DNA from 3 places in the Vibrio panuliri genome. Region 2 is predicted to be linked to each of the others. Evidence: predicted binding sites of a transcription regulator. Region 2 holds the regulator's gene; each other region holds the start of a gene.

Region 1 (4,548 bases), 250 kb from region 2:
GAGTATGTATGGAGTCGCAGTTAAAATTCAAGGGAAATCTGCAAAAATCGAGACTTCCCTTGATTTAGGATATGAAACCAGTGTTTTAGTTGGTTTTGCCGCTTGCGCTTGTTGGCTCACTTGGGGTCGCCGCCGAGGCTCCAGACAGTGAGCTTTCAGCGCTTGAGAGCAACTGAGGATCAACTTCAATCACGGTCAAATCGTCAATATTCACATCGGTCTCATCGGGCGTTTGCTGCTCAATATGTCCAATGATGCTCTGGTAGTAACGACGAATGTTTTCTACATAGTTACGAGCTTCGTCACCACGCGCATAACCGTAGCGGGTTTGACGGTGATATTTAGCTTGGCGAAGCAGAGGTAGGCGCTCTTTTACATCCATCCACTGATCTGGGTTTCCGCCTTGTTTCTTAGTGAGACGACGCGCATCCATAACATGACCATAGCCAACGTTGTAAGAGGCTAGGGCAAACCAAATTTTCTCATGCTGCTCGATAGAATCAGGAATGCGTGCCACCATGCGACGTAAGTATTCCACCCCTCCTTTTACCGATTGCTCGGGGTCTAGGCGATTGGTCACCCCAACGCTTTTTGCGGTGGGCAACGTTAACATCATCATGCCGCGGACACCTGTTGGCGAGCGAGCAATTGGGTTCCAATGAGACTCTTGATAAGCCAAGGCGGCAATTAAGCGCCAGTCAAACTCCTCTGAATACTCTTGAAACAGAGGAGACCACTTTGGCAATTTGTCGTCCAGCGCACGAATAAAGGCGCGAGTATCCACATAGTCAAAGCTGTCAATGTGGCCAATGTATTTCTCTTCAAGCTGCGCAAGTTGATCGGATTGTTTTAGATTGCCAAAAAATTCAATCACCATCGCATATAAGCTTTCATCATCTGAGCGGCGCAAGAACCATGAGGTTGGTTGGTCCTCTGTGAGTTCAAACGCGGTCGCCACATCCGGATAAATACGCTGAGAAAGAGAAACTTCAACGGAGTCAGCGACAGTAAACGGGATTTTGCCTTCAGAGACTTGCTTAAGTAGATCACCGACATCTGCGGTTTGATCAATCGTAAACTCAAATTCTGGGTGCTCTTCTTTTAATTTGGTTAAGGTTTGATTGAAATGAGAGTCTCCAACGATAGTTACAACCGGTTTGCCGTCATTGGCTTCGATTAACTGTGGTTGCTTTTTCAATAACTGAGCAAGGTTGCGAGGACGCCATTGACCTTTCTTATAGATCAACTGTTGGCTGACATAGTAATACGCGGGAGCTGGTCGAAAACGCTTAACACGCTCTGGTGATTGGGTAAGACCTGCGGCAATGATGTCGATCTCACCGTTCTCTAGTGCTGGATACAGGTTTGAGATTTGGTAGGCAGGTTTCATTTCGAGCCTTACGCCAAGCTCCTCAGCAAACTTACGCGCGATTTCATAGTCCAAGCCTGCCGGACCATCAGGGCCGATGTAATAAGCTAGCTGATTATTCAACGTGCCGACACGCAACACTCCACGCTCACGAATCTGATCGAGATCGCTTTTCGGTGCAGACTCTATCTGACAGCCGGCTAGCGTAACAATACTGATAGCAAACAAGATATAGGTGCGTGCTCTGTTTAGAAAATGGCTGATCATCTAATAATTTTCTCGTACTTCATATACCGACTTTATATCAGAGTAAACGGGCGAGGCAAAGTGGAGTGGAAGGGTTCGCGAGCACGGCTAAGTTTTTCTGCTTGATGAGAAAATGGTTTTCCTTTGTTGTGGTTAACAACGGAAGGTGAAAACTACGCTAACTTAGGTGGAATAAGCCGTGTCTTACCGATTGGTTATGGGTTGTATTTCAAATTTGACAAAAAAATAAAGCAAACGTTTGCTTTTGGTGTTACATCACAAAAATAAATCCTTTATAATGCGCCCGCAAGCAGAGGTGAAATTGGTATGGGTTATCAGTGATTTTTATGTAACCATCTGAATTTATTCCAATATTACCTTGTGGTCTATTTTCTTTTGCGGCAATCCGTTTGCTTCATCAGTGAAATTGATCTTAACCAATTGCAGAGAGACCTAAGCACATGAGAATTTTGCGTGGCTCCCCAGCTCTTTCCGAGTTTCGTGTCAACAAACTACTAGAACTTTGCCGTGAACAGCAGTTACCTGTGAGCGATATTTACGCAGAGTTTATGCACTTCGCTAATTTAAGCGCGGATTTGGACGCGTCTGAATTAGATAAACTTGAGAAGTTACTTACCTATGGACCAACCATTGAAGAGCACGAGCCGCAAGGACTTTTGCTTTTGGTTACTCCACGCCCAGGCACAATTTCACCTTGGTCTTCTAAGTCGACGGACATCGCTCGTAACTGTGGTCTCGAAAAAGTAAAACGTCTTGAGCGCGGTACGGCTTACTACATTGAATCCTCGGTTGAACTTTCTGCTGAGCAAGTGAATGCGGTTAAGGCTCTGATTCATGACCGAATGATGGAAGCCGTATTCACTGAACTGGATGCCGCAGATGCACTATTTAAAGTCTCTGAACCTAAGCCTGTGGCGCATGTTGATATCCTTGCTGGTGGTCGTCTTGCGCTAGAAGAAGCAAACGTTTCCCTTGGCCTGGCATTGGCAGAAGATGAGATTGACTACTTAGTGGAGAACTTCACTAAACTAGGTCGTAATCCAAATGATATTGAGTTGATGATGTTTGCTCAGGCGAACTCAGAGCATTGTCGTCACAAGATTTTTAATGCTGATTGGACAATTGATGGCGTTGAGCAAGAAAAGTCGCTGTTCAAGATGATCAAAAACACTTACGAAACCACACCAGAGCATGTGTTATCTGCATACAAAGATAACGCCGCAGTGATGGTGGGCTCAAAAGTTGGACGATTCTTCCCTGATCCACAAACCCGTCAGTACAACTACCACCAAGAAGATGCACACATCTTAATGAAGGTAGAAACTCACAACCACCCAACGGCTATTTCTCCTTGGCCTGGTGCCTCGACCGGTTCTGGTGGTGAGATTCGTGATGAAGGCGCAACGGGTATCGGCGGCAAGCCAAAAGCGGGTCTGGTCGGTTTTACAACGTCGAACTTGCGTATTCCGGGCTTTGAGCAGCCATGGGAAACAGACTTTGGCAAGCCAGGGCGTATCGTTAACGCACTCGACATTATGCTAGAAGGTCCACTTGGTGGCGCGGCATTCAACAACGAATTTGGTCGTCCAAACCTACTTGGTTACTTCCGTACTTACGAAGAAAAAGTTACCTCTCATGCTGGTGAAGAAGTTCGTGGTTACCATAAACCAATTATGATTGCGGGTGGTCTAGGTAATATTCGTGACCAACACGTACAGAAAAAAGAGATCCCAGTAGGCGCAAAACTGATCGTTCTTGGTGGTCCGGCGATGAACATCGGTCTTGGCGGTGGTGCGGCATCATCAATGGCATCAGGTCAATCTGCAGAAGATTTGGATTTCGCTTCAGTGCAGCGTGAAAACCCAGAGATGGAACGCCGTTGTCAGGAAGTTATTGACCGCTGTTGGCAACTTGGTGAGCAAAACCCAATCGCCTTTATTCACGATGTTGGCGCGGGTGGTATCTCTAACGCGCTTCCTGAATTGGTTGATGATGGTGAGCGTGGTGGTAAGTTCCAATTGCGTGATGTGCCTAATGATGAGCCGGGAATGAGCCCGCTTGAAATTTGGTGTAACGAGTCGCAAGAGCGCTACGTAATGGCGGTTGCCGCAGAAAATATGGATGTATTTGATGCGATTTGTAAGCGCGAGCGTGCACCGTATGCCGTCGTCGGTGAAGCAACGGAAGAGCGTCACCTAACTCTAGAAGATTCGCACTTCGACAATACGCCAATTGATATGCCAATGGATATCTTGCTTGGCAAACCACCAAAAATGCATCGTGATGCGACGACATTGAAAGTGGAAAGTCCAGCAATCACGCGTGATGGAATTGAAATTAACGATGCGGTTGAGCGTGTGCTTCGTCTACCGACCGTCGCGGAAAAAACCTTCCTTATCACTATCGGTGACCGTTCAGTTACCGGACTGGTTGCACGTGATCAAATGGTTGGTCCATGGCAGGTACCTGTGGCGAACTGTGCTGTAACCGCAGCAAGCTATGATTCTTACCACGGCGAAGCGATGTCGATGGGTGAGCGCACTCCAGTTGCTCTGCTTGATTTCGGTGCTTCAGCTCGCCTTGCGGTTGGTGAGTCACTCACTAATATTGCGGCAACGGATATTGGCGACATCAAACACATCAAACTGTCGGCAAACTGGATGTCTCCTGCGGGTCACCCTGGTGAGGATGCGGGTCTCTACGAAGCGGTAAAAGCCGTGGGTGAAGAGCTATGTCCGGCATTGGGTCTGACTATCCCTGTGGGTAAAGATTCAATGTCGATGAAGACTAAATGGGAAGACAATGGTGAAAGCAAAGAGGTGACGTCACCGCTTTCGTTGATTATCACGGCATTTGGTCGCGTAGAAGATGTACGCAAAACGGTTACGCCTCAGCTTCGTACCGATAAAGGC
Region 2 (4,548 bases):
TAGTTCGTACTCAGCTTTAGTTAGCTTAACCGGTTCGCCGTTACGGCTTAAAGCACGGCGTTGAATGTCAAACATCCACTCGCCAAAGCGAACAATGTTTGCGTCGTTCTTTTGATCAACAACGCTACCTGCATTACGAGCAGCAGAAATGCGCCACAACAGGTTCTTCACGCGCACTAGCAGTTCGCGAAGTTCAAACGGTTTGGTTACGTAATCATCTGCGCCCATTTCGAGACCGACGATTTTATCAATGCTATCCGTGCGTCCTGTTACCAGGATAATTCCAATGTCCGATTGACTACGCAGTTCGCGCGTTAGCATCAGACCATCTTCACCAGGAAGATTGATGTCTAACATAACTAAGTCGATCGAATGATTTTGTAGTGTGTCGCGCATCTGCTCGCCGCTCTCAGCTTCGCTGACCGTGTAACCTTCATTTTGAAAGTAGCCAACTAGCTTGCTGCGAGTGACCGCGTCGTCTTCTACTACTAATACGTGATAGCTCATCTAAACCACTTAATTTACATTGGGAATTAATTTCAACAGTATTCTATTCATAAACCGTAACATTTCTAGTATTTGTTATATTAAAATCAAGAAAGATGATTTTTTATTGATTCAAGACAAACCTAGCCCACCTGTTAACAATATTCCATTTTCTATCCCATTTTTTCACAATACACGTTATCGCTATTCATGTTTGTTCGCTAAAATATTAATAGTACTGAAACTTGGAGCATTGTTAGATGCAAGAATTAAAAGCGTTTAATGAAAAACGTGCAGAGATTTACTGGTGGTTTTCGAGTCTGTTCGCAAGAGAACTGACTGAAACAGAGCTTGCACAATATCAAAGCCCTGAAATCCGCGGCTTTCTTGCTGGTCTAGGTGAAAACCCAACCCTAAAACCTGCGGTTGACCGATTGGTGGACGCGCTCAATAGACAAATGGATCGCGAAGATGGTCAACTAGAGCTTGCAGCGGATTTTTGTGACTTGTTCTTAAAATCAGACAAAGAGTCTGCACTACCGTACGCCTCTATGTATGTGGGTACGACAGGCCTATTGCATGATGAACCCGCAAACCAAATGCAAGATCTACTGACTCAGCATGGTGTGGCGGTAAATCAGGACTTAAATGAGCCTGCTGACCATATCGCAATTGAACTTGATCTGTTGGGCAATATGATTATTCGCTCAAATGAGTTGGAGCAAGAGCGCCACCTCAATGATGCGTTGATCGAGCAAGAAGCGTTTATTCGTCAGCACATTCTAAATTGGGTGCCAAAGTTCACAGCGAAAAGTCAAACACTCGACGCTTTTGGTTTTTACTCTTCTGTGGCCTCACTGCTGGTGGCATTCCTTGAATTGGATTGCGCCTATTTAGTGGGTGAAGAGGAATAACACCCCTTCTCATAAAATGAGAGCGGGTTTTTCGTTTGCTACTGGCGGCGATGCGGTCTAAAATCGAAGCCGCAAACGATAAAAAGACCAAACAAGTACAAACCGCTGTAAAAAAGCGGTTTTTGTATTTCTATTACTTTCTGCCAGTTTTATTCAAAAATGTGAATAGCCATGTGGCAGCTATAGAAAGGATCATACCTTATGGCCACTATTAAAGATGTTGCTCGCCTTGCCGGCGTATCAACCACGACAGTCTCACACGTTATTAACAAAACGCGTTTTGTTGCGGAAGCAACTCAAGAGCGCGTGATGGAAGCCGTCACTGAACTAAACTACGCGCCAAGCGCTGTTGCGCGTAGCTTAAAGTGCAACAGTACCCGCACAATTGGTATGTTGGTGACGCAATCAACTAACCTATTCTTTTCTGAAGTCATCGATGGTGTAGAAAGCTACTGCTACCGCCAAGGTTACACACTTATCCTATGTAATACCGGTGGTATCTACGAAAAGCAACGCGATTACATTCGCATGCTCGCTGAAAAACGCGTCGATGGTATTTTGGTGATGTGTTCTGACCTAACAGAAGAACTGAGTGAAATGCTGGACCGCCACAAAGACATTCCAAAAGTAGTTATGGATTGGGGTCCGGAGAGTTCTCAAGCGGATAAGATCATCGATAACTCGGAAGAAGGTGGCTATCTTGCTACCAAATACCTAATCGATCATGGTCACAAAGACATCGCTTGTCTAAGCGGTCACTTTGAAAAAGCAGCCTGTCAGGAACGAATTCAAGGCTTCAAGCGCGCGATGAATGAAGCGAACTTGGCAGTAAATGAAGATTGGATCTTAGAAGGTAACTTCGAGTGTGATACTGCTGTGCTAGCGGCAGATAAAATCGCAGCGATGGATAAACGCCCAACAGCAATTTTCTGTTTCAATGACACCATGGCCCTTGGTCTAATGAGTCGTCTGCAACAGAAAGGTATCCGTATTCCTGAAGATATGTCTGTGATTGGTTATGACAATATCGAGCTTGCTGAGTACTTCTCGCCACCACTGACAACGGTTCACCAACCTAAACGTCGTGTTGGTAAAAATGCCTTCGAAATCTTACTTGAACGCATTAAAGACAAAGAGCATGACAAACGCGTATTTGAAATGCATCCAGAAATCGTTGAACGCTCTACGGTAACCAAATTACCTTAACTCAATGATTATTATAACAATAGCCGATGTGAGATTAGTCGGCTATTGTGACTCCTACCCAACTTAATTCTTGCATTAAGATCACAATTCTTTCATAGTATGGTGATACTTTGAAACAGAAGTATTTAATCTTTAGCAAGGCAAATTAAGTCACGCACAGGGCAAACCATTCTGAAAAGATGGGACGCAAAGCTTCCGGCCTAAACTTTTATGCACAGCATAAGACGTATGGTAGCGGGGTTGCCGATGGTAGAAATGCGCGCGTTAACGGATTATTCTCCTATTTCCTGCATAACTGCTAATCTTTCGGACCTGATTTGGTGGCGTATTGACATACACATACACCGAGAAAGTACTGAATGGACAAACCAATTCTTAAAGACTCGATGAGGCTCTTTGAGCCGCTAGGTCGTATTAAATCTCGCTCTATGTTTGGTGGGTTTGGGATTTTTGCAGACGAAACTATGTTTGCGTTAGTTGTAAATAATAAGCTTCATATTCGAGCAGACAGCATTCTCGCCAAGCAGTTTAAACAACAAGGATTCGAGCCGTACGTGTACCACAAACGTGGGTTTCCTGTTGTCACTAAATACTTCGCTCTGAGTGAAGATTTGTACAGTAATAGCACCAAAACGCTTGAGATTGCACGTGAAGCACACGCACAAGCTCAAGTTGAGAAATCAGCGCAAGCTGAAACAAAACCAACTCGCATTAAAGATTTACCGAACCTTCGCTTAGCGACTGAGCGAATGCTGAAGAAAGCCGGTATCGATAATGTTGAGCAATTGCAGCAAGCGGGCTCTGTAGAGGCTTATAAAGCGATTCGCGAAACTCACTCTAGTGATGTTAGCCTAGAGCTGTTGTGGTCTCTTGAAGGCGCAATTAAAGGGACACACTGGTCAGTGGTACCCCAAGAGCGCAGAGATGAGCTACTCTCTCGACTTCAATAAACACTAGCCAGCGAATTTCGCTGGCTTTTTTTATGAAAGTTTTTCTTCACTTTAAGGTTCTTATCTACCAACAGAGACAAGATTCCCCCAACAGCTAAACTAAGAATAAGCGGACGCAAAAAAGGGAAAGGAGAGCGAAGATGAACAAAAAATTATTGATAGGGATAGCACTGATCGCCCTAATCGCGGTGTTAATTTCACAATTTGGTGATCAACTCACGTTGGAAAATGCGAAAGCTCAGCAAGCGGCTCTTGGTGAGTTTATTGCGCAGAATTTCGTACTTGCCGCCATCATCTACTTCTCCGCTTATGTCGCGATAACCGCCTTTTCGATTCCCGGAGCAGCCGTCGTCACGCTACTTGGTGCCGCCCTGTTTGGTTTTTGGACCAGTTTACTACTGGTATCATTTGCTAGCACGCTGGGCGCAACACTCGCCTTCCTCAGCAGCCGCTTCTTACTGCGTGATTGGGTACAAAGCAAATTTGGCGACAAACTCTCTGCGATCAATCAAGGCGTAGAAAAAGATGGGGCATTCTATCTCTTCTCCTTACGCTTAATTCCGGTCTTTCCGTTCTTTTTGATTAACCTACTGATGGGGCTAACTCCTATCACGACGGCACGTTTTTATCTGGTTAGCCAATTAGGTATGTTGCCGGGCACTGCCGTTTATCTCAATGCTGGTACTCAACTAGCTCAAATCGACAGCTTGTCGGGCATTGTATCCCCATCTGTTTTGGTCTCTTTTGCCCTACTCGGCTTATTCCCAATTATTGCCAAATGGGTAATGGCTAAACTTCGACGCCAGCCAGAATCTCACAGCCAAGTATAATCGAGGTTATTGATGAAAATATTCAGTGCCGTGAATCCACCTCAAGCTCACATTGTGTGTGAGCTTTTACGCTCCCACAACATACAATGCGAAGTGCGAGGAGAAGGCATTTTTGGATTGCAAGGTGAAGTGCCGTTTGGAGAAGCGAGCGCCCCTCATGTT
Region 3 (4,548 bases), 850 kb from region 2:
GTATCAAACTTCAAGCAAGCCTCACGCTTTGCCGCACAGAACCATGTCAAAGTGCCGGGCTGGATGGCTAAGCAGTTTGAAGGGCTCGATGATGACCCAACGACACGACAACTGGTTGGTGCAAGCCAAGCACTAGATTTGGTAAGAATTCTAAGCCGTGAAGGCGTAAAAGACTTCCATTTCTATACGCTAAACCGAGCAGAGATGACTTACGCACTTTGCCACACCCTTGGCGTTCGCCCTCAAGCATAAGCTCGTGCTCTGCTTCTTGAAGGTCAGCCTTGTGCTGACCTTTTTGCCACCTATAACCCAAAAGCCAATTAAGCGGGGTTACAGATAGCAAAAAGGGCTAACCTTGCGGTTAACCCCTTTCATGCGATCAACTTTCAGCCGCTTACTCTACTTCATCCATCTTACCAAGTAGGTTACGGATGCGATCTTGCCATGCAGCATGCTCTTGCTGCATTTGCTGAGATTTTTGCTCAAGCTCTTCACGGCTTGCACGCAGCTCTGTTGCTTCTGCAGATAGTTTTTCTTTTTCTTCTTTAAGCTCTTCTACTTCCATTTGAAGAAGTGCGATTGTATCCACTGCAGTTTGAATTTTTGCTTCTAGTTTTTCTAGTACTTCAAAAGACATCTTTGCCTACCCTTAGTTTATTCGGTTGAAGTGAAGAACGGCTTCACGTATTGCCTTCATTCTACTTAGCAGAGCCGAGAGACACACGCCCTATATTTGATATTGTGCGCTATTCGCGCAAAAAATCGCCAGTTACTGACGGTTAGCTAACTTAAACCCGACGGCAGTACGGCCAATGCTCACTTTACTGCGCTTTATTGATCAATTTCAATCTCAAAGCGGCAAAAAGGCAAACGTTTACTTTTTGATGTGGTAGAATCGCGCCAAATTTACTTTGTTCCATAAAACCTATTTGGAGTCATCATGAAACGCGATTTAGCAATGGCATTTTCTCGAGTCACTGAAGGCGCAGCACTAGCCGGTTACAAATGGCTAGGCCGTGGCGATAAAAACGCAGCCGACGGTGCCGCAGTTGAGGTAATGCGCACCCTTCTCAACAAGACCGAGATCAGCGGTGAAATCGTTATTGGTGAGGGTGAAATTGATGACGCACCAATGCTCTACATTGGCGAGCATGTGGGTACCGGTGGCGATGAAGTAGATATTGCCGTTGACCCAATCGAAGGCACTCGTATGACCGCAATGGGTCAATCGAATGCGTTAGCTGTACTTGCCGCAGGTGAAAAAGGTAGCTTCCTTAAAGCGCCAGATATGTACATGGAAAAATTAGTGGTAGGTCCTGGTGCAAAAGGCTGTATCGATCTAAACAAACCACTGAAAGAAAACCTAGAAAACATCGCCAAGGCACTGAATAAGACTTTAGATACCTTAGTGGTAATTACCCTCGCAAAACCACGTCATGATGACGTCATTGCAGAAATGCAACAGATGGGCGTACGAGTATTTGCTGTGCCTGATGGTGATGTCGCGGCATCTATCCTAACTTGTATGCCAGATAGTGAAGTCGATGTGATGTACTGTGTCGGTGGTGCACCAGAGGGTGTGGTTTCTGCTGCGGTTATTCGCGCACTGGATGGCGATATGCATGGTCGTCTGTTGCCACGTCATCAAGTGAAAGGCGATACCGAAGAAAACCGTATTTACGGTGCGGCAGAGCTGGCTCGTTGTAAAGAGATGGGCGTTGAAGCAGGTATTGTTCTAAAAATGGAAGACATGGCGCGCAGCGACAATGTTGTATTCTCTGCGACAGGGATTACTAAGGGCGATTTGCTAGAAGGCATTAGCCGTCAAGGTAATATTGCCACAACTGAAACACTTCTTATCCGTGGTCGTTGCCGCACGATTCGTCGCATCAAATCCACGCATTACCTTGAGCGTAAAGACCCAGAAGTACGCGACATCATTCTATAACTGAGTGTCCTGGATGTTAAAAGGATGGCGAATTTGCCATCCTTTTTTGATTCTGGTTAGTCTCGCTTGCCAAGCTCAATAAAGATACGGTTCTTACCCGCCTTTTTTGCCTGATACAATAGACTGTCGGCATCAATGATCCCTTTCTCTTGCCACAACTGACTAATATCACTAACTTTCGCCAACGGATAGATCACCGCGCCACCAGAAGCGGTCACTTGCAAAACGGTATCATCACACAAACGAATCTCAGGCGAACTCATATCACTTTGCACTCGTTCGAGGATGACATGTGCAAGCTCGGCCGACTCACTGGTCACCGCAATCACAAACTCTTCGCCACCAAAACGCGCAATTAAATCAGTTTGGCGTAAACTATTACTCAGCAACTTTGCCACTTGGCAAATGATATCGTCACCAACATTGTGACCACAATTGTCATTAATCGCTTTAAAGTCATCAATATCAAATACAGCAATGGCGAGGTAACTCGACGATGGTAATTCTTTAAGTTTGACTTCAAAACCTCGACGGTTGAGCAAGTTGGTCATCGGATCAAGCATGGCAAGCTGCTTGAGCCGAGCATGAGCCGATTGTGTATAGCGGAACCATAAGATACACAGCACCAACACGTAAAAACAGGTCAAGGCAATTAAACGTGGCTTGTCATGTTCTAAAATATGGATGATGTGTACGCTTCTCGGCTCATCAACGGTCAAGTAAAGCCCTGTTTCTTTCCCAGCTACCACGACAGGTTTGGAATACCTAAAACTAAACACATCACTACTATTGTGGCCTTGCTTCTCCGTGAGTCAATAGCCGGCAAAATTGTATTGGATAAGGTCATTGAGGTTGTTATCAATGGCTAAAACCCCTTTAAACTTACCATCCACATATATTGCGCGAGTAATGGTAACGACTCGTCTTCCAGTCATGTAATCTTGATAATCTCCCGTATAAATTGCGCTATCACTATGGGAGGCCAATTTAACGGTGCGTGTCCAATATGGTCGAGTTGAGATAATTTTATCGAAGGTATCTCCCTCGATTGACTGAGCAAATGCTTTAGGTGACGAAATGATGAACTTATCGGCGGAGATAAAATAGATCGATGAAATCTGGCTAATACTTTTAGCAAAATACGCCATTGATGGTGCAACAAACAGACGTCGGTAGGCTTTTTTAAACAGAGGAGAATTGCGATCACACATCTCTTTTGGGCCAGCAAACATGAAGTCATACTCTTTACCTGTATGAGACTTGCCGCCAAAGTTACAGGTATCGCCATTGAGTTTAATGGTATGAGGCAATACATAGCGATCATTTTGCAGCGGGTAGAGCGAAGTGATGCTGTACTCCAATGCATTAATCACTTGGGTGGTATCTTCCAATACCCTTTCAACACGCAGCTTCCTATCTTTATACGCTTGCGTCGATTCTTCCGCTGAATCAAGAATCAGAAACGCGAGTGCAAATAAAAACAATGCTGTGATCCCTACAAACAGTTTTTTATATCCTATTTTATCGTCGGCAATCACTTAATCATTCACCCGTTAGTATTGCGAGCCCAAACGCTTCTACTTTGTAAAATACACACGCAAATATCGCTGTACCGTGACCTAAAAAATAAAAAAGCCGAAGCTAAGCTTCGGCCTTTTCCAATGCAGGATGAGTCACCTAATTCTCAATGAGCGGAGTGTATACATACCCACCAACCCATTCAACGATTTTATAAAGACGACTATCACTGAGTGAGAGCGAGGATTACATCATACCGCCCATGCCACCCATACCGCCCATACCACCCATGTCAGGCATACCAGCGCCTTCTTTTTGTGGTAGGTCAGTTACCATAGCTTCAGTAGTGATCATTAGACCAGCAACTGATGCTGCAAACTGAAGCGCTGAACGAGTCACTTTAGTTGGGTCTAAGATACCCATTGCGATCATATCGCCGTACTCACCTGTCGCTGCGTTGTAGCCGTAGCTGCCTTCACCGCCCTTAACATTGTTGGCAACCACTGACTCTTCGTCACCAGCGTTACGAGTAATCTGACGGATTGGTGCTTCCATTGCGCGTAGCGCAACGCGGATACCAACGTTTTGCTCTTCATTGTCGCCTTGTAGGTCAACAATCTTAGATGCAGCACGGATAAGTGCAACACCACCACCAGCAACCACGCCTTCTTCAACCGCAGCGCGAGTCGCGTGTAGCGCATCTTCAACGCGGTCTTTCTTCTCTTTCATTTCTACTTCAGTTGCTGCGCCAACTTTAATCACCGCAACACCACCAGCAAGCTTAGCTACGCGCTCTTGTAGCTTCTCTTTGTCGTAATCAGAAGTCGCATCTTCGATTTGCTGACGAATCTGTGCAACACGACCTTGAATCATCGCTTCTTCACCTACACCGTCGATAATCGTCGTGTTTTCTTTGGTGATCGCAACGCGCTTCGCTTGACCTAGGTCTTCAAGCGTTACTTTCTCAAGCTCTAGACCCACTTCTTCAGAGATGACTGTACCGCCTGTTAGAATCGCGATGTCTTGAAGCATAGCTTTACGGCGATCACCAAAACCAGGTGCTTTAACCGCTGCCACTTTCA

Evidence for each region. The regulator PurR, encoded in region 2, represses purine synthesis genes. The targets are predictions, from matches to a motif close to TNANGNAAACGTTTNCNTNA.
Region 1: purL (phosphoribosylformylglycinamidine synthase) is a predicted target of PurR. The motif match lies at 1,863-1,882, and genes of this name have one in related genera.
Region 3: glpX (class II fructose-bisphosphatase) is a predicted target of PurR. The motif match lies at 863-882, and genes of this name have one in related genera.

Annotation. Positions count from the first base shown of each region.
Region 1 covers NZ_AP019654.1:797,829-802,376, forward strand. Annotated here, with positions in the region: gene mltF (membrane-bound lytic murein transglycosylase MltF) at 86-1,636, opposite strand; gene purL (phosphoribosylformylglycinamidine synthase) at 2,077-4,548, shown strand, end outside.
Region 2 covers NZ_AP019654.1:1,046,593-1,051,140, reverse strand. Annotated here, with positions in the region: gene torR (two-component system response regulator TorR) at 1-507, opposite strand, end outside; gene torD (molecular chaperone TorD) at 747-1,400, shown strand; gene purR (HTH-type transcriptional repressor PurR) at 1,602-2,606, shown strand; cyclic di-GMP riboswitch class I at 2,757-2,854, shown strand; gene GZK95_RS04795 (TfoX/Sxy family DNA transformation protein) at 2,966-3,556, shown strand; gene GZK95_RS04790 (TVP38/TMEM64 family protein) at 3,697-4,386, shown strand; gene GZK95_RS04785 (DUF7577 domain-containing protein) at 4,399-4,548, shown strand, end outside.
Region 3 covers NZ_AP019654.1:198,195-202,742, reverse strand. Annotated here, with positions in the region: gene metF (methylenetetrahydrofolate reductase) at 1-252, shown strand, start outside; gene zapB (cell division protein ZapB) at 395-637, opposite strand; gene glpX (class II fructose-bisphosphatase) at 941-1,948, shown strand; gene GZK95_RS22240 (GGDEF domain-containing protein) at 2,005-2,727, opposite strand; gene GZK95_RS22235 (cache domain-containing protein) at 2,761-3,432, opposite strand; gene groL (chaperonin GroEL) at 3,713-4,548, opposite strand, start outside.